Linked DNA regions of Microscilla marina ATCC 23134. The protein of the gene in region 1 interacts with the protein of each later gene in a pairwise test. Links are inferred from orthologs where the notes say so. Each region holds a gene or a part of one and is shown on either strand. Other genes may lie near its edges.

Region 1 (15,979 bases):
CTAGCACAATGTAAGGGTTGAACACATACCACGCCATTGCTTTGGGTGGTTTGCCCAACATTTGCAACAGTTTTGGCAATAACCACAACAAGCCTATTTCGCCTAGTATAATCCAACAACGCATAACCACAGCACCCCCCAACAAACTATGCGGAAACAACCAGGGGGCTGTAGCAAACAAGGCTTGATTAAACGGCGGATAGATCGTATAATGAGTGGGTGAATTCATTGCCTCATAAAGCACTTGGGTAAAGCCCAGCGTTGACGCCTCAGGAGTCAGGATAAAATCTTTTGGCAACAACAAATAAGGGTTATAGCCATTGACAAGGAGCTTACCATCCCAGTAAAACCGAAAAAAATCATCCGACAAATTAGGGATCATCCACAAAGGTATGAGTCTAAGCAATACTCCTAGCCATTGGATTTGGCGCACACTTACCACATTGCCAGGCTTAAGCACCCAATGTACAAACCAGCCATACACGCCAAACAAGCCCGCGTATAATGCAATAAACTGGTAAAACCATACCCGATGGGTAAAATAGCTTACCCAGATGTAGCCTATAGCTGAGCCTAATACAAAAATCACTAACCGCAGGTTGAGCGTTACGCGGGGTTGACCAATGAGTGCCATACAGAATAAAAACAGATATAACCAAAACCAAATGCCAGCATCAAATGAAAAGGCAACAAACCGTATTCGTGCAGGTAAATGCCCACCCCAACTCCCACCAGAAAATACACCATAAACACTCCCTCAAGCACAGTAAGCAAGCTAATGTTGTTTTTCAAGTATTGGTTGCTTTTCCAGGGTTGGTCTTGTTGCTTGGTAATGTTAAACTTAGGGGTACGGATAAAAGGTGTTTTTTTGCCCAAGAGTCCCTCAACCACTGCCAAGGCATTGTGGAGCGACAACCCGGTATACATTGCCAAGAATAAGGGAAAGCGCATAAAAAAGTATTTTTGCCTACGTTGTTTGCTCAAACCTTTGACCGAAGTAGATACCCAATAAAACACCCCCAGAAAGACGGTACCCGTTAGAAAAAAGCTAAAGTATATAAACACTTGAGTATACTCGACAAAAGCATTTTTGATAAACAATAAAGGCAAGCTAAGCACCGACACCAATACTACCAACACAAACATAGAACTGTTGAGTAGGTGAAACAAAGCGTGCATTTTGGTACTCAAGTTCAAGTCAGCAGCACCTAAAACTTTCCAAAGGTTTTTGCGGGCGCACTCAGCTGCTCCTTTGGTCCAGCGAAATTGTTGCGTTTTGAGGGCATTCATTGCCACAGGCAATTCGGCAGGTGTGCCTACTTCTTCGAGGTACTTAAACTTCCACCCCTTGAGCTGTGCCCTATAACTGAGGTCGAGGTCTTCGGTAAGGGTGTCAGACTGCCAGCCGCCCGCATCTTCAATGCACTGCTTGCGCCACACTCCAGCAGTACCATTAAAGTTAATCAAGTGTCCTTGTGCATTTCTCCCTACCTGTTCTACAGTAAAATGCGCATTGAGCCCAAAAGCCTGAAGTTGGGTCATCAAAGAATAATCTTCGTTGAGGTGTTCCCAACGGGTTTGCACCATACCTATGTCAGCATTGGCAAAAGCCCCCACTGTAGCTTTAAGAAAGTGGGTAGGCGGCACAAAATCGGCATCAAAAATAGCGATCAATTTGCCTTTGTTATGGGTAAGCCCATAAGCCAGTGCTCCCGCCTTAAAGCCTTCACGGTTTGGACGCCTCACGTGGCTTATCCATACGCCCTGTTGTTGCCAGTATGCTACTCTCTCGGCAATGAGGTCTATAGTTTCGTCGGTAGAGTCGTCCAATACCTGTATCTCTAGCTTATGCTGAGGGTAATCAAGTGCTGCTACTGCATCGATGAGCCGTTGTACCACATACTTTTCATTGTATATGGGCAATTGCACAGTCACTATCGGCAAGGCAGAAGTTGAGGTGGGTACTTGTACTACAGTTTGTTTTGCTTTGCGCTTAAACTTCCAATAACTGTATGCCAACTGAAGTTGCATGGCATTGTAGCAAAAGATAAGTAACATGGCTAAACCATATAAAGACAGGATAATAAACGCCGTCATAAATTTTAGTAAATGGGAATGAATATTTTCAATTTTTCACCCACTTAACATACCAATCACTGGAAACGTTCAACCCAGCTTGCCATTGGCAGAGTTGGCATTGGTAGATGAAAAACTGCAATTTATGATTTTTAAATGTAGGACAATGTCATAAAAATGACAAAATAGCCCAGGGCAATAAGGGCAAAATAAAATGTTTTCAAAGAAAGCGTATAAGCTACTGATATTCAGCATAATCATAGGCATTGACTTTCACACAGCAGCTATGAACGATCATCTGAATATGGTGGACTATTGTAGGTGGGTGTCAAAACAAATATACTATATACTAAGGGGCTAAAGTACCATCGTAGGCTAATTTTTGTATATTTGCCCGAAATTTTTTGAAAAAATGATTTTTAGCGTAAACAGATATTCAATGATGAGACGATTACTAGTAGTTGCCCTTGTAGCAACTGTGTTGTATGGGTGTGGAAACCAAAATTCGACTAATAACCAAGACAATAATACTACCGAAACAGCTAAGGCATCTATGGACACTGCCAACGACAATGCGGTAGCTGCTTCTAAGACTGTGTATATCAACGAGGACTCTTTGCTTACTAAATATGAGTTTGCCAAAAGAATCCAAAAAGACTTGACTACTAAAGGGAAAGAAATTCAGGCTGACCTGGCGTCAAGAGAGCAAAACTTCAAGAATGAGGTGGCGTCTTATCAGCGTACTGCTGGCACAATGACTATGAATGTAGCCAAGGCTACCGAACAACGCCTAGCAGCAAAGCAACGCAACTTGCAGGGTTATAGCCAGGTTCGTGGTAAAGAGTTGGCAGATGAGCAATCCAAAATGATGAAAAAATTAAGAGAAAACGTAGAAAGTTTTCTTAAAAGGTTTTGTGAGAAAAATGGGTATGACTTAGTATTGCCACAACGCGCGGTATCTACTTCTGTATTGTATGGTGTTGCCAAACTTGACGTAACCGATGCCGTAGTAACAGGTTTGAACAAAGAATATGCAGACGGTAAAACCGGAGAGATTGCAGACGATAAGAAAAAAGGTAAAGACGAAGACAAAAAAGACGAAAGCAAAAAAGATTCTTCTGAGTCTAAAAAGTAATGCTGTGCTCTACAGACTTTACTGAAAATAACAAACCCCCTGTTCGCCATTGAGCAAACAGGGGGTTTTCTATATATAATACTAAGAAAGCATTCAAGTGCTGTTCTTGCTATTTTGGATTCAGAATCTTATTCAAAATTTTGGTAGTAATCAAGTAAGTAGGCTTTACTCCTACTGTTCCTAAACTACCCGAAGATAAGGTACCTCCGGTAAGCAAAGGGTTATCAGATGCATAGTAAGCATAACGCAAGGTAATGTCTGACGATACATTATTGCGAATCATAGACCCTGCCTGGATAGCTTTTTGGTAATGTGCTCCTTCCATTTCAAGCCCCACTGCACGCCACGATGAATTTCTGAAGTAAGCCAATACATCGCGATTTTGCAACGAAGTGCCCAACACCGAAATCATGGCTCCTTCGTACACGTTCAACCCAGAACCTTTAAAATCATCTTTGGTAAACTCGTTTTTAAGCGGATAGTTGTCAGCAGTTCCTTCAAATACATGCGCCGAAGGAATCATCAAGTCGCCCTTGCCTCCGTGCAAAATACCCGCCTTACCCATCACAGAGATAGATTTTACCAACAAGTTGGCGTTTTTGTAAGGTTTAAGCAACTCATCCATTGTTTCATAGGCTTGCTCACCAAAAGCATAGTCCATCACTATAATGACAGGCTTTTCTTTTTTGATGTGTTCCTTGTTTACCTTCAACTCTACAGGTAGGTTGCTAAGGTCGAGCAAAGTTGTATCAAAAACCTGCACTGAAATATTTGTACCCGAATTATCATTTAAATACAACATACCACACTGTTCGGCATATTGGCGTACACGATTGTTAAGAGATTGGTTATTGGGTTTGCTCAACTCCTGGGCAAGGTCTTCGGCTCGTTTATGGTCAGGAAAATCTTCCTTGAGAGCACTCAAAGCACACAACGAGTTCATGACACTGTGCATATTGGCACTAATGATATGAATGGGGCGATCAAGCAATTTATGCTCAATTAAATGTTTTTTGATATTGGTTGCCCACTGCTCACCGTGAATATGGTGCCCTATACGATCGCGAAGCGTAGGTGTAAAAGTAATTTGAATGGGTTGGTTTTCAAACTCGGCAGCGTGCGCCACCTTGCCCAGCCAGTATACAATACGGAACAAACCACTATTTTGAGGAGCAGTGTCTTCGAAACGGAAAAAAGCTTGTTTGGTTTGCTCAAAGGTGCGCCCCAATAGGGTGCTTAAATGACTAAAGGCCAAATCACGGTTATGTTCGGTAAGCTTTACGTTACCTTCCACGATTTTCTCCAATTGTTCCCATTCTTTGGTTTTGTTTCCATTCTTGTCAAACGCGTGCGATTTTATCTTTTCTGCCTCATTGTACATAAAAGTAAGGTGGGTCAGAATATCATAAATTTCGCTACGCCCTCTGGTTACTTCTACCAACATGAGGTCATTGTCTACTTTGTAACAGTTACGACGGCGTTTGGCTGGAATAATTACCTCGAAACCAGAATGGCTGTAGCCCTCGTCGGATATAAGACGCAAAAAACGACATTGTTCGATGCCTTTGGGCAGACGCTCCATCACATACACCAACCCATTGAGTTCTACCTTCTCCATATCGTCGATAGATCCATAAATTTCGGGGCGTAACGTATGCAATGCTTCCAACAATACTCTGCCCGAAATGGTAGAGGGGCTATAAGAGCCACTGTTGAAAATATGGCGCATTTCTATGTATAGTTTTTCAATGGCAGCGCGTGATTCACGGGCGCGGGTGAGTTCAATAATGTCGAGGCTCATAGGCTTTATACAAATTCTGTTAAAATAGAATGTACCCACAAAAGTAATTACATCTTTAGAAATATGAAGCCTAAACTGATGGGTATTTTTGATGTGTGGCCGAAAACCTTACCAAATGTATAAAGAAAACAATGATTGATATAAAAACAATGAAACGCAACTCAAATAATACGTGAAAGGGGCAATATTTTATTTTCACAACCTATAGTTTTATGAAAAAACTAGTTTCTCTCAGTGTTTTACTGGCAATACTTGTTAACTACACCCAAGCACAGGATTTTAAAGGAAGAAAAAGCCTTGGTCTTAGCCTGGGCACCCACAAACTGGAAAATAATGGAGGGCTGGACAGTTTGGCCAATGGACGCAACAGTTGGACAATTGCCCCAAATATTGCCTATTTTGTAAACAACCAATGGAAAGTAGGCGTAAGTGCTTCTTTCTCTTATACTTATTATCATTACAAAACACTTCGTTACCAAAACATAGGCGATAATACTGTCTGGGGACTCGAAGCGTTTGCCACTCACCACCATTGGTTTACTTCTCAATGGGCTTTTTTTACTCAACCTGGCATTGGTTACAACCAGCGACATTTTGAATATACTTCTCACGCTATTGGCCACCCAACCTATACCGAAAAAGGGGCATCGCAAAGCTTTTATGTCAACACAGAGGTTGGTTTGCTGTTTATGATTGGCAAAAAACTGGGGATTGATATGAGCACGACACTATTTAAACTCAATTATTTGATATTGGATGCCAATATCAGCAATCAGCACGCTCCTGTTTTAGCCAGTCGCAACCAAACCAACTTCAGCTCGGCACTTTTGGGTGGCTCGCTTTTATCATCCCTCCAACACCTACAACTAGGCTTAAAGTTTTTTTGGTAAACACCCCTACCTAAACCCTCAAGTGTCAGGTTCCATAAATTCGCCTCAAGGCATTGCTGTATCAAAAAACAAAGATGCCAAACAGTGCCCACCTACCCAATTGAAGTTGAGTGATAAGTATACTTCAAGAAACTATATAAACCCCTCCCCTAATTTTGCCTATTGATTGAGATTCCAACCCTTATGGGTGTTTGAGTAAACACCAAAAATACTAAAACGAATGCCTGTATTATATAGACTTAAAAATCAACAACTTATTCATTACACATTGTGTAATACAATTAAAAATATTATTCTACAAAAACATCTGCTCATAATATTAACAAACAAAAATCAGATATTCTTCAGAATATTACACTTAAATATTTTTAAAAACCATTCTAAAATCCTTAAAAAACAGATATTTACGATTTTTTTATTTAAAAAGTATTACATACATTTGCATCACACAATTAAAAAATATGAGGTCAGACATAAGCATGCTAATTAAACATCTCATCAATTATTCACATTTTTATCAAACTTAATTTAATTAATACAATGACTAATCAGATCAAACTATTTGCCCTATTAATGTTGGCAATGATGACATTTTCATGTCAAAAAGAGGAAACAGTTGATCCTCAAAAACCTCTCACCACTCAAACCAATCGAGTTTCAAAATCGGCAATTGAAAAATACCGCCCAGTGGGACTCAACCAATTCATTCATTTCTTTACCAATGGTCTGGTATTAGACAGTCACGGCAGAGTTCTGAAAGGAACAATAGCCTATGATACTGACATCAAAGTGGCTACTGCTGGTAATCACTTTGCCAAGTTCAAAGGGGGTAAAAAGGTATACTTTGACGCAAATGTGGTAGGAGTAGTAGGAGGCTTCGCCCTTTCAAGCGATGTTGTACACCCACAAGGTAACCCTAATGTAAGTCTAACTCTTAAAGCAAACTCTTATGTTACTTATTCTAACAACCCTTCTTACCTAGGTGTGTGGAATTGTGTTTTAGGCAAAAGTCATACTTTGGAAAACCAAGATGGTACTTCTACTAAATACCGATATGGTAGAGAGTTGTATTTTAACAAAAAAGGGCAAGTCCATTATGCAATGCCTCGTTAGATTAGCGCACAAATTATTGTAATTATAAAGAGCGGATATGGTACCATCCGCTCTTTTTTTATGTCAAAAGAGTTTGCCCCATTACAAAAACACCAGCCCTGGCTCAATTCAACACGCGTAATTGCTTTAGTGATCTTTCATAAATAATTTGAGCCATTAAAGTGTATCTATTGCCCTCATTCTTCTCAAAAAAAAAGCTTCATAGCTTTGGCTATGCACCGTTTTTTTTGAATCGTCTGAGAACAATATATTTTCTTGAATTGGCACATCTTCTTTTTTCCAGATCACTTATCAAAAAATAATTTTCTCCTAAGAGTTCCCCGAAAAATAATAAAGTTGAGTAGCATGAATAAAAAGTAGCTACTTAAATTCACTATAGTATTAATTAATTATACTATTTTGTTTTTTCCGCGCCTTGCCTCTCTTAAGTATTTTCAAAATAAAAAAAACAATTAAATTTGCGCCTTTAAAAATCTGTATTTCCCACAAGGTCATTCAAGTTTGAAAATACTCAAGCAAAGTTGACTGACTTATAAACTAAAAAAGATAATGAGTGTAATAGATGCTATTCACGCAAGACAAATTTTGGATTCACGAGGCAATCCAACAGTAGAAGTAGACATAATTACAGAAGAAGGTGTATTGGGGCGTGCTGCTGTTCCCTCTGGCGCGTCTACCGGAAAACACGAAGCAGTAGAACTTCGTGACGGTAACGCTAATTACTTTTTAGGCAAAGGAGTACAGAAGGCTGTTCATAATGTAAACGAAACCATTGCCCGCGAACTTATTGGCATAGAGGTGTTTGATCAGCCCTTGATCGACAAAATCATGCTTGAGCTTGACGATACACACAATAAAGGACAGCTAGGTGCAAACGCTATTTTGGGAGTTTCGCTGGCAGCATCAAAGGCAGCCGCCAATTTGCTTGATCAACCACTTTACAAGTACATAGGAGGGGTAAATGCTACTACGCTTCCGGTACCTATGATGAACATTTTGAATGGTGGCTCTCACGCTGACAATGCCATTGATTTTCAAGAATTTATGATAATGCCTACCAATGCACCCACCTTCTCCAGAGCATTGCAAATGGGTACCGAGGTTTTTCATCACCTCAAAAAAGTGTTGAAAGACAAAGGCTTTGCTACCAATGTAGGTGATGAAGGGGGATTTGCTCCTAACATTCAATCTAATGAAGACGCTATTAAAATAGTATTGGAAGCTATAGAAAAAGCGGGGTACCGCCCTGGCGAAGATATGTGGATTGCGATGGATGCGGCTAGTTCTGAGTTTTATGACGAAGAAACTGGCTTGTATCATTTATCGTCTACCAGCGATAAGCTTACCTCTGACCAAATGGTGGCTTACTGGAAAGATTGGGTTCAAAAGTATCCTATCCGCTCGATAGAAGATGGCATGCACGAAGATGATTGGAAAGGCTGGGAGTTGCTTACCCAAACTATAGGTGACAAAACCCAGTTGGTAGGAGACGATTTGTTTGTAACCAATGTAGAGCGTTTGCAACAAGGCATAGATACTAAAGTAGCCAACTCTATTTTGATTAAAGTAAACCAAATTGGTACACTGACCGAAACCATCAATGCTATTCAGTTGGCTACCCGTAATAGCTATACCAGTGTAATGTCGCACCGTTCGGGCGAAACCGAAGACACAACCATTGCCGACCTTGCCGTAGCCATGAATACTGGACAAATAAAAACCGGATCGGCGTCTCGCTCCGACCGTATGGCCAAGTACAACCAATTGTTAAGAATTGAAGAGCAGTTAGGCGATACAGCTTACTACCCTGGTAATAATTTCTAACAACACGGTATTGTTACCCATATTTTGCAAAAGCAAGCATTTCTATCTAAGGGATGCTTGCTTTTTTTATGGCATTTTTCCCATGATAACATAAGCCCTCAACGGAATGCATACATTTAAAAACAACCGTTACTTACTGTAGTGTGAGGTTATTGATCCCGCAAACTAAGCCCACCCTGACAGATTGCTGGTTCATTTGCCCCCACTTTCGCAGAAACACACAATTGAATATTCTTGAAAAACCATGTTGTTGTTGGGCAAAGATGTTTTTTTTTCTAAATTAGAATGAAAATAAATACTAAGGCAGCATTAAATATACCTAACAAGCAGGTGTAATTAGCGTTACTTGTAGTTTATAGCTCATTGCTTGCTACTACTTACTACTTCAATCATTAGCCAATTAGCACCTTGAAACGCTCAAAATTAAGCGTATAATGTTTAATAAACCTATTTCCGATATTACCTTCGAGGATGTTTATCAATTGGTAAACACGAGAAAAACACCGTCTAACCGATATTTGGAGTACCAAATACCAGCCATTGATGCGGTGTCTTACCTTGAAAACATCAGTAGCTTTGAACTTTACCTTGCCCAAAACACCAGTGCATTTGCCAATAGTGCAGGGGGCTGGCTGATTATAGGAGTAAATGAAGAACAACTACAGGTAACAGGCATCGACAAAGAAATAAACAAGCAACCCATCAAAGAATGGATCGCTCAAACTATACTTTTGCATGTCGATGTTCAGCCCACTTATGACATTGTCACGATTGATATTCCTGACAGTGAAACCAACCAAGCTGTAGTGGTCATGCATATACCCGAAAGTGCTGACAAACCTCACATGGTAGTGCCAGAAAACAAGTACTTTTTACGACGCAATACTGAAATAAAACCTGCCTCGCACCAAGAGCTCAAAGAAATGTTTGCCCATAGTCAACACCGAGCGTCGGCACTGGATGATTTTTTGTATAAACGTAACCTTTGGGACGAAACCCATCCTAAGTTTGGCTATAATATCAACTCTAGTAAGCTGCATAACCTCATTAACCGGGCAAAAAAACCTTTCATTTTATTTTCATTAATACCCAAGGCACCTAAGGTAGAAAAAATCCCTTTTGGGGTAAAAGAATTTAAAGAATGGCTTAAGCGCAATGCCCGCAATTATAAACCTTCGGAAAGATCTAAACTCTTTTCTACTTATGATATAGACACCAGTTTGCATGGGTTGACGCTCAAGAATATTAAAAACCGCCATGAGCTTACCTCTTATTTCGAGATTTTAAACAATGGTTACATAGAATCGGGTATGTCGCAGCATGTAGCTTATGAAGAACGCGCCAAACACCGCGAAGAGCAAATTGGCATTATCAACCTGACCAATATTGTCGGGTACCAGATGATGTTGCTTGATTTTTCACGTAACTTCTTTGACATGGCCAACTATCATGATGAGGTAAGTCTGCAATTGAGCTTTGTAAATGTTCTCCATTATACTTTGTCGGGCTTTCACTCCAAATACTTTAACTCACGACTTTACTACTTTTATGATGAGTATCAGAATAAGTATGACCCTAACTTTAAGCTCATAGAAAAGTTTTACCCTCAGCAACTTACCGATGATGACATTTTGCAGATAGCCAAGAAAAACGCTGAAAAAATATGTCGAGCTTTTGGGTTAGAACAAGATATGGCATTTTTTGAAGATAAAATAGACCTTACAAACTTTAGTTATTTCGATTTATAGCTCCACAATTGACTTAGGTGGTATTATTGTTGAGATGTTTTAAGCAGTGGTAAATATCACTCAACAAACTATTTAACGAATAATACTATGAACCAACTCATATTAGGAGACACTCAAAATGTGTTGGCTGTACTCGAATCTCAAAGTATTGATTTGGTCTACATAGACCTCCCTCCTCACATTGTTGATCCTGCTACAGTAACCAGTAGTAACAAACAAGCCAAAAACTATCAAAAGTGGCTCAAAAACACCATCAAACACACTTTGCCGTTGCTAAAAAGTACCGCAAGTGTATTTGTCAATATTCCTTCCTCGCTTAAAGAGTGGGCAGTAAATACCGCATTGCCCAAGCACTTTGAAGAAGCGCATTACAAGGGAGAAATTAAATGGAAGCCAACCCAAAACACCGGCAACCTTTCTGTACACACGTCATTGCAGTATACCACTATTTTGTATTATGCCAGGTCAGAGCAATATACTTGCAACTACCCCTACAACGAACATTACCTGAATCAAATATACCGCTATGAAGACAGCAAGGGACGCTATCGACTCGATAGTTTGAACTCGGTGCACGCTGATGGTTTTTTTTATAGCTATAAGGGGCACGAAGCTCCCACCAGTGGTTGGGCGTTTCCCGAAGAAACCCTCATAGAATGGGAACACCTTGGTTTGCTGAACATTCCGGCAAACAATGATGATCCTATTACTTTCAAAAAATATTACATTGCTCCCAAAGACCAAACCAACCGTCCTTGTCAAGTGTCGCCGTTTAACGCTCCTCAGAAAGGCTTTACTTACCAATCAAAAAATCCCTATCATTTGCTCCGGCGAATTATTCAGTATGCCAGCAACGAGGGAGATACATTGCTTAGTATCAATGTAAAAAACGGGCGTTTGCTAAGACTGGCCGACCAGTACAAACGGTTTTGGATAGGTACCAATACATTGGTTGACAATATCAAGCAAGCAGAATACCTGCTCAATAAAGAGAGTTCACAAGATTTTTCATTGCGTATTTATCAATACGAATCTCATACACGTTTGCACAGCGAAGCTGGACAGTTTGAAAAATGGATAATAGAGCAGTTTGAACCACAACTGTTGAACGATGCCTCTGTTATTATAAGGTTGGGCAGTAATTTAGGGTTGTCAGCTATAGACCACATGGTCAAGCACCACATCCAGCCATTCAGAAAAAAGTGGTTTTATGAAAATCACCCTGAGCATTTGTACCATGGAGTATTGGTAGGCGATCAGTTTAGCAAATACGCCATAGAAGAGGTGCAACGATTGAATACGTATGAAAATATTCGTTTAAAACTGGTAACATTGGATGACCTTACGCCAGTGCCTGTAAAACCCGAAATACAATATACCATACAAGCATCAGACAACGACCAGCAAGAGGTACAGTTTAAGCTAGAAGTGGCTGATCAACAAAACATTGCTTTTTATTCCTGGGATTTTGACTATCAGCCTGACAAGGCATTTCGCCCACAGGAAATGCTCAAACAACAAGCAGAACTTACCTATAGTTTTGCTCCCGGCAAATACACGGTGGCAGTACAAACAACCCAAAAAGACGGGTTGTCGTCTATGCAAACCCTGGAGATAGAAGTGAAAAGTAACCTGGAAGAGAAAATTGCTTCTTGATACAGCATCTTAAACATAAAAAAATCTCATCCTAAAACTAGGATGAGATTTATAATTAAAATATATATAAAACCCGTTTAAAATTAGTTCACATCTTACATTCCAAGGCTCTCTACTTTGATTACCCTGCTTTTGCCAAACTGCCCTACGCCTACTGTAGCCAGCGCCACCCAATCGGTGTGAGGCACTCCTACCATAAACGAAAAAATGGCTTCAGCGTTGTCTTCATTAAACTTTACAAACTGAGGATGTCTGATGATAGACTTTCTCAGAAAGTCGGCATTTAAATGCCCTTTGAACAAATCTTTTTGAATAATATCTTTTCCGGTAGATTTCCCGTTGAGCTTCACCGAAACTTCTGTTTTGTAATTATGAGAAATCAAATAAGTACGATGATCTCTTCCATCCATTGGGATCACCTCCTGTGCTACTCCACCATCGTTCAAACAAGTAGTTTGGAAATGAATCACAAACGCATTATTGTCAATGGTAATGGTGGTATCTTCTCTTAAGACCTGAAAGTCTTTTTTGGCGTATTCAAGTTGAGCCGAACCTTTTAGTTTCAACCGCTCGATGGCGCTCATTCTACTCTGAGCATTTGCATCTTTTTTTTCCGGATGTTCTACAAGGTACCCTTCATCTCCTTCTTTTACCTCTGGCGCCTCCTTCACATTTTTTTGAGGTAGCTTCTCCTGACTTTGAGCCAATGAAGCTTCTTCCAGCTTTTTTTTATGTGCTTGTGTTTGCTGCTTATCTTTTTGATCAGAATTGCATGCACTCACCCAAATTGCCAATGATATTAATAGTATAAATTTATGCATGATAGTTTAGTGGTGCTTAGTAACATATTCACAATTAACTGTCTTTTCTGGTAAGGCTGAAAACTTATTTTGAGTACATTACTTCACATTGGATATGTGTTAAAGTATAAATCAGTTTTCTTTATTACATCAATATACGACTTTCCGAGGAAAAAGGTCGCAGAAAAAACAATAATTTTTCAAAAAATCAGTTTACCCTGATTGAGACTGGTTTTATGCCCAAAAAGTAGTTCTTTGAGCATTTATAGACCAAAAACAACCAAAGGTTAACTCTTTAACTGAAAATAATTGATCTTAGTATACTACAAAAAAGCTCATCTGATGCGTTTGCCATTTGTCAGACTAATCAATTTAAGATACCTTTGCCCCTGACATATACCCCAACTTATACAAACCGGGGCTTTTATTACTCCTTATAAATAATATATAAACACCCAACTAAATTCATCTTGCGATGTTATTACTGATTTTTTATTTATGCCTTGCCATCTTGGTTTCTTTTCTTTGCTCAGTGCTAGAGGCTGTTTTATTAAGTATTACGCCTTCTTATGCGGCATCTCTGGCGCAAAAGGGGAGTCGTTTGGGGGTAAAGGTAAAAGAACTCAAGCAAAATGTTGACAAGCCTCTTTCGGCTATTTTATCGCTCAATACCATTGCGCATACTATAGGTGCTGCGGGGGTGGGTGCACAAGCTAGTTTGGTATTTGGTGCCGAGTACTTGGGGTATGTATCAGGAGTATTAACTTTACTGATCTTAATTTTATCAGAAATTATCCCCAAATCTATTGGAGCCGCCTATTGGAAACAGTTAACGCCCTTTACGGTAAATGTACTCAATGTAATTACCAAGGTGTTGTACCCATTGGTGCTTATCTCTCAGGTTATCACTAAATGGCTTGCCAGCAGCAAAGAAGAAGCCTCTATTACTAGAGGTGAACTGGCTGTAATGACCGACATAGGCGAAAAAGAAGGGGTGTTTCAAGAAGGAGAGTCGCGCGTAATAAAAAACATGTTGCGTTTTAACTCTATTTTGGTCAAAGATGTGATGACTCCGCGCACAGTAGTACTTGCTGCTGATGAAAACCTGACCGTACAGGAACTTTTTGATGATAAGAAATTTTTACGTGTGTCGCGTATTCCTATTTACCAGCAGAACATAGACCAGGTGGTGGGTTTTATTCACAAACACGACCTGCTTGATAAAATGGCATCTGATGAACGCAATGTGCCTCTGAGTGCCATTAAACGAAAAATAATGATTATTCCTGAAGAAACCCGTATCCCGGCGTTATTTGAGCAGTTTTTGAAAAAACGCGAACACATAGCCCTGTCAGTAGACCAGTACGGGGGTATGTCAGGGATTGTAACTATGGAAGATGTGCTGGAAACCTTGCTTGGGCTGGAAATTGTTGATGAGTTTGACAGCACCCAAGATATGCAGGCCCTGGCACGGGAACAGTGGAAAGCCCGTGCGTCTAAACTAGGGTTTCCGCCTGATGTCAAGTAATTCTTCAAACCAAAACCTTGATTAAATTGTTTGACCCTTGTATGGTTGTCTTTATTGCAGAGACACCCATAAGTTAGACATTATATAGCATATAAAATACGCTTACTTCCATTAAAAGAAGTAGCGGAATCAGCTCACATATTTTCAACAAAATAACGCCTTTCGTGTTAACACAAATGAAAAAATTGCCCATATACCAAGTGGATGCTTTTGCCGATGCAGTGTTTAAAGGAAATCCTGCGGCAGTGGTTACCTTAGAAAAAGACTGGTTGTCGGACGAATTGCTGCAAAACATTGCAGCTGAAAACAATCTTGCCGAAACAGCTTATATTATCAAACGAAAAGACCATTACGACATCAGATGGTTTACCCCTGCTACTGAGGTTGACTTATGCGGACACGCTACTTTGGCCTCGGCACACGTGATTCTAAACTTACTGGAACAAAAAAACAAACAAGTAGTATTCCAGTCGCACCGAAGCGGTACACTTACGGTTACTCAAAATAAAGAGCAGCTAGAGCTTGATTTTCCGACAGATGTATTGGAAAAAACAGACTTGCCCGAAGCACTTATCCAAGGTTTTGGTGTGGTGCCCACTGAGATATGGAAAGGCAAAACAGATTATATGCTGGTATTTGATACTCAAGATCAAGTAGAAGCTCTACAACCTAATTTTCACTGGGTGGCAAGGGTAGAAGCACGGGGCATCATTGTAACCGCTCCTGCCAAAGATACCAGTATTGATTTTGTTTCACGCTTTTTTGCTCCCCAATCGGGCATCGACGAAGATCCTGTCACCGGATCGGCACACACCAGTTTGGTTCCTTATTGGGCAAAACGCCTCAATAAAACTACTTTGGTAGCCCACCAGGTTTCGCCCAGAGGGGGCATTGTACACTGCCAACACCAAGGCGAGCGGGTAAAACTTGCCGGAAAGTCTAGCTTATACCTTGAGGGTAATATATTGCTTGAAGATTAGGCAGACAACCGATAGTACTGTTACAGGGTTTAAACTGTTTGCAAAGCACTGCTATCATTAATTTTTAGCCCCTTCGGGGGCTTTAATGATTATCTGTAAAACAGAACATCATAGCTTTTAAACACTTTTCTATACAATTCATCAACTACTGAAAAAAAGCATACTATGAATTGTTTAACCACGTATAACACAGGCTAAACTAAAACCACTACTCTCCTATTTACGTTTTTTCACATCTAAATGCCTCATTGGGCGTGGAATCAGTAAAATTTGCTTTTGTCTGCCACCAATGTATTGAAACCCTGTTTTGTCGAAATATCCGTCCTCTTCCAACATTACTCTTATCTTTTTATTATTCCATTCAGGTATTTTTACTTTGGCGTTTAACTCTATAGAATAAGCCGTGTTGTAATGCAAAGGATAGTCTC
Region 2 (15,938 bases), on another replicon or contig:
TGCCTGCCTGATTTGCCGTAACGGTGGCGGTGCCTGCCCCTACAATGACTGCCAGGTTCCCCGACACAATCACCACCGAAGCATTGCTGCTACTAAAGCTTACTGCCAAACCTGAGCTGGCGGTGCCAGTAAGGGTAAACACAGGAGCCCCCACCTTTTTGCTGGCATCGCTGCCCAGATCAAAGCTCACTACCTGGGCGTGTTTGTTTACGGTCAATGTACGGGCTACTGCGGGGGCGGGGGCATAATTGTCGTTGCCTGCCTGGGTTGCCGTAATGGTGGCAGTGCCTGCCCCTACAATGGTAACAAGGTTTCCGGAAATGGTGGCCACCGAAGTATTGCTACTACTAAAGCTGACCGCCAAACCTGAACTGGCAGTGCCAGTAAGGGCAAAAGCAGCCTCGCCCACCTTTTTGGTGGCATCGCTGCCCAAGCCAAAGCTAATCGTTTGATCGTTCCTTACTTTTCCGGTCAGTTGAAGCCCAAAACTAGCGTGCACCAAGTTGTTGCTCAAAAAGCTCAAAGCCCCGGCTTTGTCGCCCGGACTGCTGGTATTCATAGCCACCTGGATCACAATACTGTCTTGGCCGGGCACTGTCAGCGAAGAAGCATCGGCAGTGCTGAAGTCGCCTGTTACCTTTAGGTTGGTGAGTAAAAGGGTGTCTTTCCCCTTATTTTTGATGACAAACTCCAGCTTTTTGGTAGCATTCAACACCTGGCTGCCAAAATCAACCTTGCTTTTGTTGGCCACCACCGCCACCCCTTGCTTTACCTCCAAAGGGGGAAGCAAAGGAGTAAGTTTACGTAGGGCATCATTATCCCAATCTGTAAAATATACATTCCCTAATGCATCTACTGCTACTCTGAATGGGTAGTTAATTCTGGCACTTGTCGCCACTCCTCCGTCGCCGCTGTAACCGCCTGCGCCCGTACCCGCAATGGTAGTAATGATGCCCGTGCGGGCGTCTACCTTGCGTATGCGGTCATCCAAAACATCGGCGATGTATACATTGCCTGCGGCATCAATCGCCAGGCCTTTCGGATTGCGAAGGCTTGCCAAGTGGGCAGGTCCTCCGTCATTGAGTGCGTTGCCATCGCCCGCAAAAATGGTGATACTGCCTGTAGTAGCATCTATTTTACGAACGTACTTATCAACATCATTGACGGCATAAATATTGTTGTTGGCATCCAAAGCTATATCGTAGACATCGCCCATGATTTTTTTGGTAGAGATTACCCCAGTGGTGATGTCTACCTTTCTAATGCGGTCATTTCTATGATCTACTATATAGATATTGCCCGCAGTATCCAGGGCAACATCGCTTGGAAAATGTAGTTGAGCAGCAGTTGCCTGCCCCCCGTCTCCGGCAAACCCTCGATTGCCATTTCCGGCAATGGTGCTAATCACGTGGGTAGTGGCATCTATTTTACGCACCACATCATTGCTCCCATCAGCAAAATAAACGTTTCCGGCAGCATCTACTGTGATGCCCGTTGGATAATCTAACATGGCAGCGGTGGCGGGTCCTCCGTCTCCGCTATAGCCCTCGGTGCCCGTGCCCGCTATGATGGTACGTACGCCTGTAATGGCATCCAAACGGTATATCCGATTTCGCTCCGCATCGGTTACGTATACATTGTTCTGGGCATCTACCGCTACCCCCCAAATATTGTCGTAATTAGATAAAACCGTGTTGATTTTGTACTGGTTTTGCCCCGATGCCTCAAGGCTAACGATACACAAAAGTGTAATAAAAAAATAGTATATTTGTTTCATTGTATGATGTTTTGTTGTCAAGCCAAGCTTTGTATAAAATGGTTATTTTCGAACAGTTGTCCGGGTGATTTCACGAATTCGAGTGGGTCTGGCTTCTGTTACCTGCTTTTTGTTGTGGGCGCCTGTAGCCAAGTGAGCCGGGCTAAAAAACCTGGCATGGTTGACTATCCGTTTGTTTCTATCGTCATCCAGAGTATCTGTGGCTACACTGGTGTCCACCACGCCCGTTTGGGCAGACGCCTTGCGCAACTGGCGCTTATGATAATCTCCGATATATACTTGTTTCATGAGCAGTGATTGATTTAAATAATGATTGATTCAATTTAGATTTTTAACAACACCACCTGATACCTGATTTGTGTGCTGTATTTGTTTAGTCGGATCAAGGGCGGCAAAAGACGCAACCTTTTTCAAAATAATTTTAATTTTTCCAACTCCCTGAGTAATTCCTGCGGCTGTTTTACATCCATTCTCAGGTGATAGTCCACTATCTGCCCCTTATCGTTTTGTTCTACTTCAAAAAAATTACTGAATGCTTCTTTAAATTTTTTTCGCGCCCGCTGGATGCGTGACTTGGTGGCCGTAAGGGTTAAACCAAGCCTTTGGGCTACCTCTTTTTGGGGTATTTGCTCCAAGTCGCTCAACAACAACGGAGTACCATATTCTTTGGGCAAATAGTGTTCAATAATAAACTCAGACAATTTGTAAAGAGGGGTAATGGTTGGTGCTTCCAGTATACCCTCGGGTATGTCGTGGGTAGTCAATCGTGCGTGTACCTCATCTTTGCGGTAAAAATCTATGATGGTGTACCGGGCTACCTGAAAAAGCCAGGTCTGGTAGTTTTTTATTGGGTATTGTTGCACCAATCCCTGGTGAAGTTTAATGCCTACTTCCTGCAATATGTCTTTGCACAAGACATCGTTATGCACCTTTTTTTTGATAAGGCTTAACAATAAATGTTCATTCTGATTCCAGATTTTTTCAAATTTCATCCTGATTGTATTTTTGGTTAAAGCATAGTTGTATTATACAATTATTAAATCGCATTTCTATATTATATGTATAATACAACTTACCTGATAAGTGTAAATAAAAAAGACAGCAAAGCTGGTTGTTTATGAAGACAAAAAGAAACCAACAAACCCTAAGAGCAGGTGGTCATTTGTGGATAAACTTAAGCGCAAATCGGTGAAAATGGTGGTCACTAAGGGCAATAATAAACCCACAAACATTAAAAATAAATGATGATTTGTGGGTGTTTTTTAGCATTCAATTGTGTTATAGTGTAATCTTTTATTGATATTTTTTAATGGTCAAATCTATGAGAAATGCCTCAATATACGCAAGTAGTTTTATAGCAAGCCGCAAAGGTTTTATACCAATACGGCGGTTAGACAAGCTTTTGCAGACGGTTATTTTGCTAAAAGTAGTACTATACAACTATATAACTCCATACACTACTACTCACCTACTACCACTTGTTGGTGTTAAGAAATTGCCTTTGGTGAGTTTGGCGGTCTGAAGTGTAGACTCATTGGAAACCTTGCCGGAAACTGACTGGGGAGCATTCTCAAATATGATAAGTAAGTTTTGAAGCAAAAATCCACCACTTATTTCTTTTTTTGCATATATGAGAAAACCTGATTTTCATTGTATCTTTTTGGACAATGGTCTATTTATTATTGTGTTACTATTACGCCACAAAGAAACAGCGTATCATCTGTAAATGAAAGTAGTTACATTTGTAGCCATTAGTTACACAGATGTTACTATTGCTGATTTTCAAGTCATTAAAAATGAAAAAAAATAGTCCTTTGACGAAAAAATCCTGTACATTGTCTCCACTGGTCTAAGTTTTTTGCAACTTAAGCGTTAACTTTCGTTTAAAAACAAGAGAAAATCTTGGCACTATACATATCATTATGCCTACTCTACCCCACTATTTTTTCGCCTCGGTTTGTGTCTCTACCATAGCCGTCAGGCTACTATTTTTTTACTAGTACCCAAGTTTTGGCGATTTTCGATCAGCTCGTGAAGACACCATAGCCGTCAGGTTAAGCAAACAAGTGTAGAAAATTCACCCTAAAAATACCGCCATTACCTCAGCGAGTGTCTCCACTCGCCGATTGAGTCTCTAAAAAAAGCGCCCAAAGACAGTCTGGTCTCTTGTGAAGACACAAGCGACGGCGGAAAAAAGAGGCTAACCTGACGGCTATGGTGAAGACACGAGCTGAGGCAATGACGGTACACTTAAGGCATTGGAGACCTTTTGCCTATAACAGCCTGCGTCAAAAATACATGGGGCATGCTGCTACTTATAAACCCCTCTCCATAAAATTTCCTTTTTCCCCTCATATCTTTTATATTGAAAACATTACTCACTGAATGACCACCAGATAACTATTCATAATGAAGTACAAGGTTTTATTTGTTTTGCTCTGGCTTGCTTTGCCCGCTTTGCACGCCCAACAATTGTCGTTTGCGGCAAAAGAAGTAAGGCAGGAAATATGGGGCACGCCTGACGCTGATTTTACCGCCACTGCCGCGCCCACCAAATGGAGCAAAGAATCGGCGGTAATATTGGGTAAGAGTTTTAGGTTTGAGTATGGCAGAAAAAGTGGTTCACAAAAAATTTATAAGCGCATTTATTTGCGCGAACGCATCCAACTGATAGATAAAGCCGCAGTAGAAGAATATTCTGAGTTTACTTTTAAACAAATAGACCATACCTGGGGCGACAAACTCTATTTTGGCATCAAGGTGATCAAACCCAGTGGGGTAGAAAAAGAAATTCCGCTGAGCGAATCGGTCAAGATGCAAACCCAAAAAGGCAGTGAGACGGTGTCTTACCAAAAACTGGCGATTCCTGACCTGGTGCCGGGCGATGTCATAGATTATTACATTTTCTCGAAAGAGATTCTAAGCGCTGCCACTACTACCCAACTGCCCGAAATGTCTATTTTGCTGGCGGGCGACTACCCTACGGTGCGCCAAAAAGTAGTGCTGGCTATAGACCCCAACATTTACCTGAATGTGCGGGCTTTGAACAATGCCCCTGACTTTGTGTATAATGAGGAGGAAGATTTGTATTTGCTGCGCGATGGCAACCGCGAAAAGTTGAGCAAGTCGCTGTGGTTTATAGAGCAGCGATCGGTGCCCACGGTCAGGTTTCAGGTATTTTTTAGCCCTCAGAAATTTACTGGCAAAAAGGGCAAGCCTAAGTTTAGCATTACCCCGGCAGATGTGCTCAACTCTATGCAAGAGTACCCCAAAAAAAGCAAGGCAGCGGTTGATTTCTACAAAAAATTTAAGGCTTACCTAAAAGCCAGCAACAAGCGAAAGCTAAGCAATGAAGAAAAACTAAAAGAGGCTTATTATTTCTTTAGGCACCAATACCAAATAAGCATGCTTGAGCAAGCCATTGTGTTTCAGAAGGTAGACTTGAGCCGTATCAAAACAGACAAGGACTTTGTAAACATCATGGCATATTGGCTAAACAAGTACAAGTTTGAATACGAAGTAGTGGTGGCGGTGTCGCGCAAGATTGCCCGCCTCGCCGACTGGATCATTCCTCAGGAAGCCTCTTTGCTGTTGAAAGTCAACGGCAAACAAAGCTATTATTTGCAAAACCCTGTGTTGTATGACTACTTTGGCGAAATAAGACCTGAGCTACAGGGAGTACAAGGCTACAGCTTGCCCCTACACAAACCCCACCCCCAGCGCAAAGTAAGCAAGATACGTCTGCCTCTGCCGGGGCACCCTTACCACACTACCTACTACCGCACCGAGGTATGGATGGAAGAAGCCCTGCAAACGTTGAGGATAAAACAAAAAACGGTGTTGGCGGGCGCCAGCCGAAGCGGATACCAAACCCTAATGGTGAATCCTTACGAAATTATTGAAGAGAGTTTTCCTAAATATGGCACCAAAATACAAAGCAACAACGCCAAAAACCAGCGCATACGTCAACGCATGAACGAAGAACGCAACGCAGGCTTCAAACTCACACTTAAGGCAGAGTACAACAATGAACTGGTAGCACTCCACCAACTCAACGTCATCGAAAACGGCATTTGGCACCACAAGCCACGGCTCAGGTTTGAAAGCGAGTTTGTGATGCCTAACCTAGCCAAAAAAGTGGGACAAAACTATATTTTTGAGGCAGGCAGGCTCATTGGCAAGCAGGTAGACATCAAAATACTTAAGAAAAAACGAGTGTATGATGTGTATATGCCTTACGCCAGATCGTTTAAAAACGAATTAATCATCCATTTGCCAAAAGGCTATACTATACAGGGGATAGACAAGCTACAAAAAAAGGTAACCAACGAAACAGGAGGGTTCGAGAGCTCGGCAACACTACAAGCTCAACGATTGGTAATTACTACCTACAAATACTACACACGCTATTATGAGCCAGTAACACAATGGGACAAAATAAGGGCTTTTCTCAAGGCAGCGCATCAGTTTACCCAACAAAAGCTTTTGCTGAAAAAGCAATGAGCAATTTTAAAAGAAAACGACAAGCCGTTAGAAGAACTTCACGGCTTGTCGCTCATTACTTATTGCTCAAAAACTACCCCTTAAGCCCGGCAATGGTTGCTATGGGGTCTTCGGCGCGAAACACAAAACTACCCGCTACCAATACATCGGCGCCTGCCTCAATCAACTTGGGAGCATTCTCACTGTTTACACCTCCATCTATTTCTATGTGCAAAGGGGTGTTTTGTGCCTCTGCCATCGCCCGCAACTTGCGTACTTTTTGGTAAGTTTGCTCAATAAACTTTTGTCCGCCAAACCCAGGGTTTACCGACATCATACACACCAGGTCTATGTCTTGTAGGGTGTCTGCCAACAGCTCTACCGAGGTATGTGGGTTGAGCGCCACCCCTACCCTACAGTCCAAGTCGCGCAGCTGCTGCAGGTTGCGGTGCAAGTGTGGGCAAGCCTCATAATGCACCGAAATAGTGTCGGCACCCAGTTTTTTAAAAGTTTCTACGTAGCGTTCGGGTTGCTCTATCATCAGGTGCACATCCAACGGTTTCTTGGCGTGTTTCTGAATAGCCGCTAACACTGGCATACCAAACGAAATGTTAGGCACAAACATACCATCCATAATATCGATATGGATCCAATCTGCCGAACTTTCGTTCAACATTTCTACTTCTTTTTGAATATTGGCAAAGTCTGCTGCCAAAATAGAGGGGGCAATAATAGGTGCCATAATAATATATTATATAAAATTTAATGATGATGTTGGGGGGATAAATAGTCTATAGCGCCTGCAGGGGCAAGCTTCAAGCGACAAGTCGCAAGTCCTTAGCTAGACCCTGTTTAACTGCGTTGAGCTCATCACAGCAAATTGCTGTAGATTCGGTTCACAGGTAACCACACTTTTTTATTACCCTGATTTTCAGTGACTTACAAAAAGCGTAATTAAAAGCATTCAGTCAATGGTCGATAGCCCAATGCTGTTTCCTTAACAAAGCCTTTAGCCTGTCGCAAATAGCTCACGCGTGTTTTTTTTATGCTCTATCCCTAAGGATCAGAACATAGTGAGTGTGCCTAATACCTAGTACATTGGGAACTAAGTTACTCACATATTCTTTGGCGACTTTTGCCCCCTAACTTCCTCGTAAAAAAGTTAGATAGCTATGGCTATCCGCCATTTTCACGACTCGTCAGAAAACAAAATTCATCCAAATTAATAGGCAACTTATTTAATCCCCAATGCACTAGAACCTTGTCGCTAAAAGCTTGAGGCTGTAAAAGCTACTAACTCCCCCCATAAATTAACCTTTTGATAACAACGAGATAAAGCACTACAAGCCAATCATTTATGTATTCACAAAATACCATTTGACCTGTAGTAGCTCGTTTTTATTGGCGCAAATATAGGAAATCCCACTTCTTTTATTTTATATTTGCTCAACATTACAACACAGATAATTGTAATTAGACCAATGAAAACAACAAATTTCCTATTTGCTCAACTCTCCTGTGGTTACTCCCAGGACCCAGACACCAACACCCCGTCTGCTGTTACATTCATTGCCCCTTTAGCCACCGCTAACATCCATCACCACCCCCATCATTTGGCGCATCATCATTGCCATTAATTCTTGTCTTGCCTTTTTTCTCAAAAACCCACAGGCATACAAAACAGTTTCACATTTATTTTTCTTGTTAACTTTCATACAGTTTAGAATAGAGTCAGGCGCTTTGTACTGCTTCGTATGCTAAACACACGCCTATTTTTTGATCAAATCCGTGTTTGGGTTGATCAATTCGCTAGTGGCTTGGTATGATATAATATTAGACATTTGGCGCAAGCCTGCCTTAGTTTCAAACTTCTTTTAGGCACTAACACTTGTGGCTTGTAGCTAATGGCTTGATTTTCTTTTTATTTGACAAAAACTATCTAAACATCACAATACTCATGCAAGATAAAATTACCATTGCTATCCAAAAATCAGGGCGGTTATACGACAAATCGGTAGAATTGCTCAAAGAATGCGGCATCAGGTTTAACACCTACGGCAACCGCCTCAAGGCAGAAGCCACCAATTTTCCCTGTGAAATCCTGTTTTTGCGGGTGTCTGATATTCCGGCGTATGTAGAAGATGGCGTGGTGGACATAGGCATTATTGGCGAAAATGTACACATCGAAAAAAACAAGTTTATAGATGTGGTAGACTACCTTGGTTTTTCTAAATGCCGGGTGTCTTTGGCAGTGCCCCGCGAAGCCGACTACGGAGGACTGGAGTATTTTCAGGGCAAAAAAGTAGCGACCTCTTACCCACACACGCTGAAAAGTTTTTTTGAGAAAAAGAACATTCAGGCAGAAGTGCACCTCATCAATGGCTCGGTAGAAATTGCCCCCAGTATTGGGCTTGCCGATGCCGTGTGCGACATTGTGAGCACGGGCAGTACTTTGTTGAGCAATGGCTTGAAAGAGGTAGAAACTATCTTAAAGTCGCAGGCAGTAATAGTGGCCAACCAAAACCTAAGCCCTGACAAGCGCGCCCTGCTCAACAAGTTGATGTTTAGGGTAAAGGCATACAAAAAAGCCAAACACACCAAGTATATTTTGATGAATGCCCCCAACGATAAGCTGGACGAGATCACAGCGATTATCCCTGGAATGAAAAGCCCCACCATTTTGCCCCTTGCCGAAGAAGGCTGGAGCTCGGTACATTCGGTCATCAATGAAGATGACTTCTGGGACATTATTGACCAGCTTCAGGAGAAAGGCGCTGGCGGAATTTTGATTGTACCTATTGAGAAAATGATTGTGTAATTAGCCGCAGGCTTCGAGCCACAAGCCACAAGGGATGTACTTCTGCTTGCTGCTTGTCGCTGGTGGCTTGCCGCTCTTAAGAACCTATATGAAAAATATCATAAAAAACCCCGCCCGTAGCCAATGGGGTGAGCTATGCACGCGCGCTGTGATACAAGCCGATGTGATAGAAGAGCAAGTACAGGCAATTTTAGACAAGGTGGCAAAAGAAGGAGATGCTGCGCTGAAGTTTTTCAACGAAAAATTTGACCAAAGCAAAGTAGATGCCCTGGCGGTAAGCCCCGAAGAAATAGCGCAGGCAAGTACTGCCTTGAGTGAGGAACTCAAACAAGCCATTCGTCAGGCATACCACAACATCAAGGTGTTTCATGAGGCACAAAAAGAACCCCTCAAGAAAATAGAAACCATAGAGGGGGTTACTTGCTGGCGCAAAAGTGTGCCTATAGACAAGGTGGGGCTCTATATACCAGGAGGCACCGCCCCTTTGTTTTCTACGGTGCTAATGTTGGGGGCGCCCGCCCAAATAGCCGGTTGCCCACAAGCCATACTTTGCTCTCCACCCAATGCCGAGGGTAAAATTCACCCTGCCATTTTGTTTGCGGCCGACTTGGTGGGCATTCGCCAAATATACAAAGTGGGAGGCGCCCAGGCAATTGCGGCTATGGGCTATGGCACTGAAACCATTGCTCAAACCTACAAGATATTTGGACCTGGGAATCAATATGTTACCACAGCAAAAACCTTATTGGCTAAAAGCGGTATGGCAATAGATATGCCCGCAGGTCCGTCAGAACTTGCCGTGATTGCCGATGATGCCTGTGTGCCTGCTTTTGTGGCTGCCGACTTGTTGTCGCAAGCCGAACACGGCGCCGATAGCCAGGTAGTATTGATTGCTACAAATAGCCAGGTGGCCGAAAAGGTAATGAAGGAGGTAGAAAAACAAGTGGCTACGTTGCCGCGTCGTGACATTGCCGAAAAGGCTTTGAAAAACAGCAAAGCCATCGTGTTTGACCAATTAGCGGAAGCTATAGCCTTTAGTAACTTTTATGCCCCCGAACACCTCATCATTGCCACGCAGGATTTTGAACAGGTAGCCGAACAAGTGACCAATGCCGGGTCGGTGTTTTTGGGCAATTTCACCCCCGAATCGGCTGGAGATTATGCCTCAGGCACCAACCACACCTTGCCTACCAATAGTTTTGCCCGTGCATTTAGTGGGGTGTCTTTGGACAGTTTTTATAAAAAAATCACTTTCCAGCACTTGACCAAACCGGGCTTACAAAGCATTGCTCAAACTATTGAAACAATGGCTACTGCCGAATCGCTGACGGCGCACCAACGGGCGGTAAGTATAAGGTTTGAGTAATTACGAATGGTTTAATTACGAATGAGGAAATTACGAATTACGAATGGGTCAATTACAAGCCGACCGAAGGGAGCTCTGCTTTAGCTAATGAGCGCGACTACGGTCTACGGACTAAATTACGAATGGGTCAATTACAAGCCGACCAGAGGGAGCTCTGCGTAAGCTAATTACGAATTGGTCAATTACAAGCCGACCGAAGGGAGCTCTGCTTTAGCTAATGAGCGCGACTACGGTCTACGGACTAAATTACGAATGGCTTCGCCTCATTCGTAATTCGTAATTCGTAATTCTCAAATTCCTAATAGGCACGAGGCGACTACGGTCTATGGACTAAATTACGAATGGCTTCGCCTCATTCGTAATTCGTAATTCTCAAATTCCTAATAGGCACGAGGCAACTACGGTCTACGGACTAAATTACGAATGGCTTCGCCTCATTCGTAATTCGTAATTCTCAAATTCCTAATGGGCACGAGGCGACTACGGTCTACCGACTACCAACTCTGGACTAAAAAAAAAAATGAAAAATATTGAAAAACTGGTACGACCCAACATTTGGGCTTTGAAGCCTTATTCGTCAGCACGCGATGAGTTTGTGGTAGACGATGAGGGCAATGAACAACCCTTGGTGTTTTTAGATGCCAACGAAAACCCGCTGGGGTCGGTGGGCAGTAACGGGGCAAATAACCGTTACCCTGACCCTTATCAGCGAAAGCTAAAAGAGGCACTAAGTGCCCTAAAAAACGTTGCCCCAGAAAACATCTTTCTGGGCAATGGCAGTGATGAGGCTATAGATTTATTGTTTCGAATTTTTTGTACCCCAGGGCAAGACCGGGTACTGGTTACTCCGCCTACTTATGGTATGTACCAAGTCAGTGCCGACATTAACCATGTGGCAGTAGATCAGGTCAGGCTCAACGAAGATTTCACCTTGCCAGTGGCTCAGCTGTTAGACACAGTTGGGCAACATGCGTATAAATTGCTGATTTTGTGTAACCCCAACAACCCTACGGGCAACGCCATTGCTTCAACGGCTGAGTTTGAGCAAATCTTACAGGCTTTTGAGGGCGTGGTGGTGGTAGATGAGGCGTACATAGATTTTGCTGATTTCGCTTCTATGACTGCCCTGATCGACCGTTACCCCAACCTGGTGGTGTTGCAGACTTTTTCGAAAGCCTGGGGACTGGCAAATTTGCGCCTGGGGATGGCTTTTGCCTCCGCTCCGATCATTGATTTACTTAATAAGGTAAAGCCGCCTTACAACCTCAACGGGGTGACACAGGAGTTGGGGCTGCAAGCAGTACAAAATGTCGCCCAAAAAGACGCTTTTGTGGCAAGCATTCGAGCTCAAAGAGCGTGGTTGTATACGCAACTGCCTTTGTTTGACTTTATCGAGAAAATATTTCCTTCTCAAACTAATTTTATCTTGTTTCGTACCCAACAGCCCAACGAATTGTACAATTACCTGGTGCAACATCAGGTGATTGTACGCAACCGCTCTACTCAACCCCTTTGCGAGGGTTGTTTGCGGGTATCGGTGGGTGCGGAGGCAGAAAATAAACGTTTCATTGAATTATTGAAGAGTTGGGAGCTTTTGTAGCCTCAAGCCTATAGGTTTGCAAGCCTGTTAATTTTTAATTGCAGCAAAACACAGGTTTTGAACGCTTACAGTTTGGGCGATCTTTATATAACAAAAGCCATGGCGACTAATTAAAGGCTACAGTGAACCACAGACTTCTATCTACCGATTTTATAAACCACTAATAATCAGTGATTTATAAAATCGGCAACAGGCTTGCAAACTAGCCTAAAGCTAAAGGCTAATAGCTTTAGGCTGTAGAAATTATCAACTCTAAACTAAAATATTATGAAAAAACGTGTACTTTTTATAGATCGTGACGGGACGCTTATTGTAGAGCCTCCGGTTGATTATCAGGTAGATTCGCTCGAAAAACTAGAGATGTATCCCAAGGTAATCAGAAATATGTATCAAATAGCCCAGGAGCTGGATTATGAGCTGGTGATGGTGACCAATCAGGACGGGCTGGGTACGGATAGTTTTCCGGAAGATACCTTCTGGCCAGCCCACAACAAAATGCTCAAAACCCTGGAACAAGAGGGAATTGTGTTTGATGAAATATTGATCGACCGCACTTTTGAGGAAGAGAATGCCCCTACCCGCAAGCCGCGCACCGGGCTAATGACAAAATACATTGATAACCCTGCCTATGACCTTGCCAACTCGTTTGTGCTGGGCGACCGCCTAAGCGATATGCAATTGGCTCAAAACCTGGGTTGCCAGGGAATTTTGCTGCAGCCAACACTAGCCGCACACGATTTGCCTGTGGTGCTTACTACCATTGACTGGGACAAAATTACGGTATTTTTGACGGAGGCAAACCGCGCTGCCCAAGGGCGTACTGCCACTGTGCAACGTGCTACCAAAGAAACTGACATTGCTATAGCGCTCAACCTGGACGGGAGCGGCAAAAAAGCCATGGATACGGGCATTGGTTTTTTTGATCACATGCTGGATCAATTGGCGCACCACGGCAAACTTGATTTGAGCGTAAAGGTAAAGGGCGACTTGCACATAGACGAACACCATACTATAGAGGATGTCGCCATTGCTTTGGGCGAAGCCTTTAAAATAGCCTTGGGCAACAAAAAAGGCATTGAACGCTATGGTTTTTTTAACCTGGTGATGGACGAATGCCTGGCACAAGTTGCCTTGGATTTTTCGGGGAGAAATTGGTTGGTGTGGCAACCTATGTTTAAACGCGAACGAGTGGGTGGTATGCCTACCGAAATGTTTGAACATTTCTTTAAATCGCTCAGCGACCACGCCCAATGCAATATTCACGTAAGGTGTGAGGGCAACAACGAGCACCACATGATAGAGGCTATATTCAAGGCGTTTGCCCGTGCGGTAAAGGCTGCCAAACAAATTACTGGGGTTGAGATTCCAAGTACTAAAGGGGTGATTTAGCCAAGGGGCTGTTAGAGACACATCACATTAAGTCTTGCCACAAGCGGGGGTAATTCATTCATTCTTACATAATTACCCCTACTTGTTGGTTATATTTAATGCGGTCTTTGCGCTCAGTATTTGAAATCACGCTAAATAATTAGTTTTTTTGCACAAATAGTAAAACGCAATGAAAAAAAACCTCTTACTTTTACGCCACGCCGAAGCGGTGGCCTACGCTGCTGGCAAAACCGATCATCAGCGTCCATTGACCCCACGTGGCACCCAACAAGCCTACACTATGAGTGAACTGCTCCATACCCAGGGTTTTGTGCCTGACCTGGTGTACTCCAGCAACGCCCAAAGAACCACCTCTACTGCCGAAATTTTTGCTCAAAAATTGAATTATCCCACTAAAAACATCATATTTGATCCGTCTATTTATGAAACCACGCTAGAGGTAATGCTGGACGCAATTAATAAAACAGCCCCCCAACACCAAAACGTGCTAATGATAGGGCACAATCCTACCATTAGTTACCTCACCGAATACCTCACGGGGCAGTCGGTAGCCGGCCTGCCTAACTGTGGCGTTGCTTCGATTATGTTTGAAGTGGCCGAGTGGGCACACGTGTCTGCCGATACTGGAGTTTTGGCCTGGCTAAAACATCCATAAAATTTGCCTTCATTGTCACGAAAAAAATTATATTTACAAAAATATAGTATATGCTCTTTATTATTATTGCTCTTTTGGTATTTATTACCCAATCGTTGTTTGCTGCCTGGTGGTGGATAGCTGTAGTAGCTTTTGTAGCTGCTGTACTGGTGGGGCGGTCTAACCTCGAAGCATTTTTATCGGGTTTTTTTGGGGTTGCCTGTGTATGGGTGGCGCGCGCATACTTTATCAACCAGGCAAACGATGGCTTACTCTCTGGCAAAATAGCACAGTTTTTTGCTTTGCCTTCCGGCGATTGGTTGCTTATAGTAACTGGGGTAATCGGAGGCTTGGTAGGAGCATTTGCTGCCTGGACAGGCTACAGTTTAAAGGCAATATGGAGCAAAAAATAAAGAAGTTTTTTTTTGATTTGTTTTAATAAATTTAGCTACTTTTGCGCCACATGTTGTAAATATGGAGGCAGGTAAATGAGGGTTTTTTGAGCATTTTCAAACAAAAACACTCTACAACCTGATAGAAATTACACAGGCATAGTCCTGGATATACTTATATAAATACGTGGTTTGCATAAAATCAGAATGACAATGACTTTTACTAAAAAAATTTATCATTTAATTATTATCTCGTTCATGTTCTCTTTAGTGTCTTGCGGATACGGCAAATACAATGCGTCGTCATCGGTGCCTGACCAAAAAGTAGACTACGACAACAACAGAGTATACGGTGACGGAAAAGATGCCAAGGCACGCCAAACCAAACAAACTTACCCTACCCCTGAAGACGCAGGTGATAGAGTAAACAAAATAAAAGACAAATTATACGGTAAGCCTAAAGCTGCTAAAACCGAGGAAACCAACACGGTTGACTCTACTGAGCAAATCAAAGCCGACTCTACCCAGGCAGATAGCAGCAAAGCCAACTAAGCCAACTGCTAAACTTACGCAACCTCTGCACAGGTTCGTTTGATTTCTAAAAATATTGCGATGCTGCCAAAATAATTTTTGGCAGCATTCTTTTTATATATGGCTGTTTGTTGTTTTTGTTAGCCACTCAAAATATCTGATTGCCTAAAGCGTTTTTTGGGGCAACCCACCCACGGCACCCAAAGTATATACAACCCTCAATTTATGAACATCATCAGGTTATACATGGTACTTTTTTCTGCACTGATCCTGCCCGCTGCCTGTAAGTCAGACAAGTCACCCCAAACCCCACCCACTACTGAAAAGATTTACCTGAGCGAAATAGCCGGAAGAGCAGACTCACTGCTTCACTACTTGCACAAAAACCGAAACTTTAACGGCAATGTGCTGATTAACCACAATGGGCTCAAAATTTTGGAAAAAAGCTACGGTTATGCCGACTTCAGAAACCAAGCCCCGCTTAAGAGCCAGTCTAGCTTCAGACTTTCTTCGGTAAGCAAACAGTTTACTGCTATGGCCATCATGATGCTTAAAGAAGCGGGCAAACTCTCGTATAACGATACTGTAGACAAGCACCTTCGAGGGTTTCCCTACCCTCATATTACCATTCGTCACTTGCTCACTCATACTTCAGGCTTGCCCAACTATGGCGAATACTTTGCTCAGGTAGTGCTACGCTCTAAATACAAGTTTACCTACCCCACCAATCGCGACATTTTGCTCTGGTTGATCAATGAACAACCCAAACCCTATTTTAAATGTGGCGAAAGCTGGCTATATACCAATACCGGATATGTACTGTTGGCGTTGATCATAGAGAAGGTGTCGCGGCAATCGTACCCCAACTACCTTCAGGAACGCATCTTCAATCGCCTCGACATGCGCAACAGCGAAGTGTTTGACTACCAACACAAGTTACCTTACAGGG

What was found.
Region 2: the proteins of eno (region 1) and rpe interact in binary tests that used the Escherichia coli proteins (3 or more experiments, as listed by UniProt). The link is inferred for Microscilla marina ATCC 23134 from one-to-one orthologs.

The regions. Positions count from the first base shown.
Region 1 is NZ_AAWS01000010.1:213,092-229,070, reverse strand. What follows is about bases 6,771-9,701. They hold eno (phosphopyruvate hydratase), read left to right. Parts: upstream 6,771-7,564; coding sequence 7,565-8,839; downstream 8,840-9,701. Other genes in these bases: M23134_RS11495 (AlbA family DNA-binding domain-containing protein), read left to right, coding at 9,274-9,701; M23134_RS11505 (hypothetical protein), read left to right, coding at 6,771-7,015. In the rest of the region: M23134_RS11535 (hypothetical protein), read right to left, coding at 1-634; M23134_RS11530 (cellulose synthase family protein), read right to left, coding at 607-2,058; M23134_RS37930 (OmpH family outer membrane protein), read left to right, coding at 2,516-3,211; M23134_RS11520 (DUF6909 family protein), read right to left, coding at 3,321-5,012; M23134_RS11515 (hypothetical protein), read left to right, coding at 5,225-5,902; more of M23134_RS11505, read left to right, coding at 6,443-6,770; more of M23134_RS11495, read left to right, coding at 9,702-10,587; M23134_RS11490 (DNA methylase), read left to right, coding at 10,675-12,243; M23134_RS11485 (hypothetical protein), read right to left, coding at 12,339-13,064; M23134_RS11480 (CNNM domain-containing protein), read left to right, coding at 13,519-14,571; M23134_RS11475 (PhzF family phenazine biosynthesis protein), read left to right, coding at 14,748-15,551; M23134_RS11470 (M24 family metallopeptidase), read right to left, coding at 15,768-15,979. UniProt on the Escherichia coli protein: Catalyzes the reversible conversion of 2-phosphoglycerate (2-PG) into phosphoenolpyruvate (PEP). It is essential for the degradation of carbohydrates via glycolysis.
Region 2 is NZ_AAWS01000018.1:75,344-91,281, reverse strand. Bases 5,178-8,067 are described here. They hold rpe (ribulose-phosphate 3-epimerase), read right to left. Parts: upstream 7,002-8,067; coding sequence 6,354-7,001; downstream 5,178-6,353. Other genes in these bases: M23134_RS41215 (hypothetical protein), read right to left, coding at 7,837-7,974; M23134_RS17950 (DUF3857 domain-containing protein), read left to right, coding at 5,178-6,280. Also shown: M23134_RS38410 (NHL domain-containing protein), read right to left, coding at 1-1,777; M23134_RS17960 (hypothetical protein), read right to left, coding at 1,820-2,065; M23134_RS38405 (sigma-70 family RNA polymerase sigma factor), read right to left, coding at 2,188-2,769; M23134_RS41820 (hypothetical protein), read left to right, coding at 3,992-4,162; more of M23134_RS17950, read left to right, coding at 4,187-5,177; hisG (ATP phosphoribosyltransferase), read left to right, coding at 8,217-9,077; hisD (histidinol dehydrogenase), read left to right, coding at 9,166-10,443; hisC (histidinol-phosphate transaminase), read left to right, coding at 10,964-12,043; bifunctional histidinol-phosphatase/imidazoleglycerol-phosphate dehydratase HisB, read left to right, coding at 12,311-13,432; M23134_RS17920 (SixA phosphatase family protein), read left to right, coding at 13,602-14,087; M23134_RS17915 (hypothetical protein), read left to right, coding at 14,138-14,479; M23134_RS17910 (hypothetical protein), read left to right, coding at 14,672-15,010; M23134_RS17905 (serine hydrolase domain-containing protein), read left to right, coding at 15,215-15,938. UniProt on the Escherichia coli protein: Catalyzes the reversible epimerization of D-ribulose 5-phosphate to D-xylulose 5-phosphate.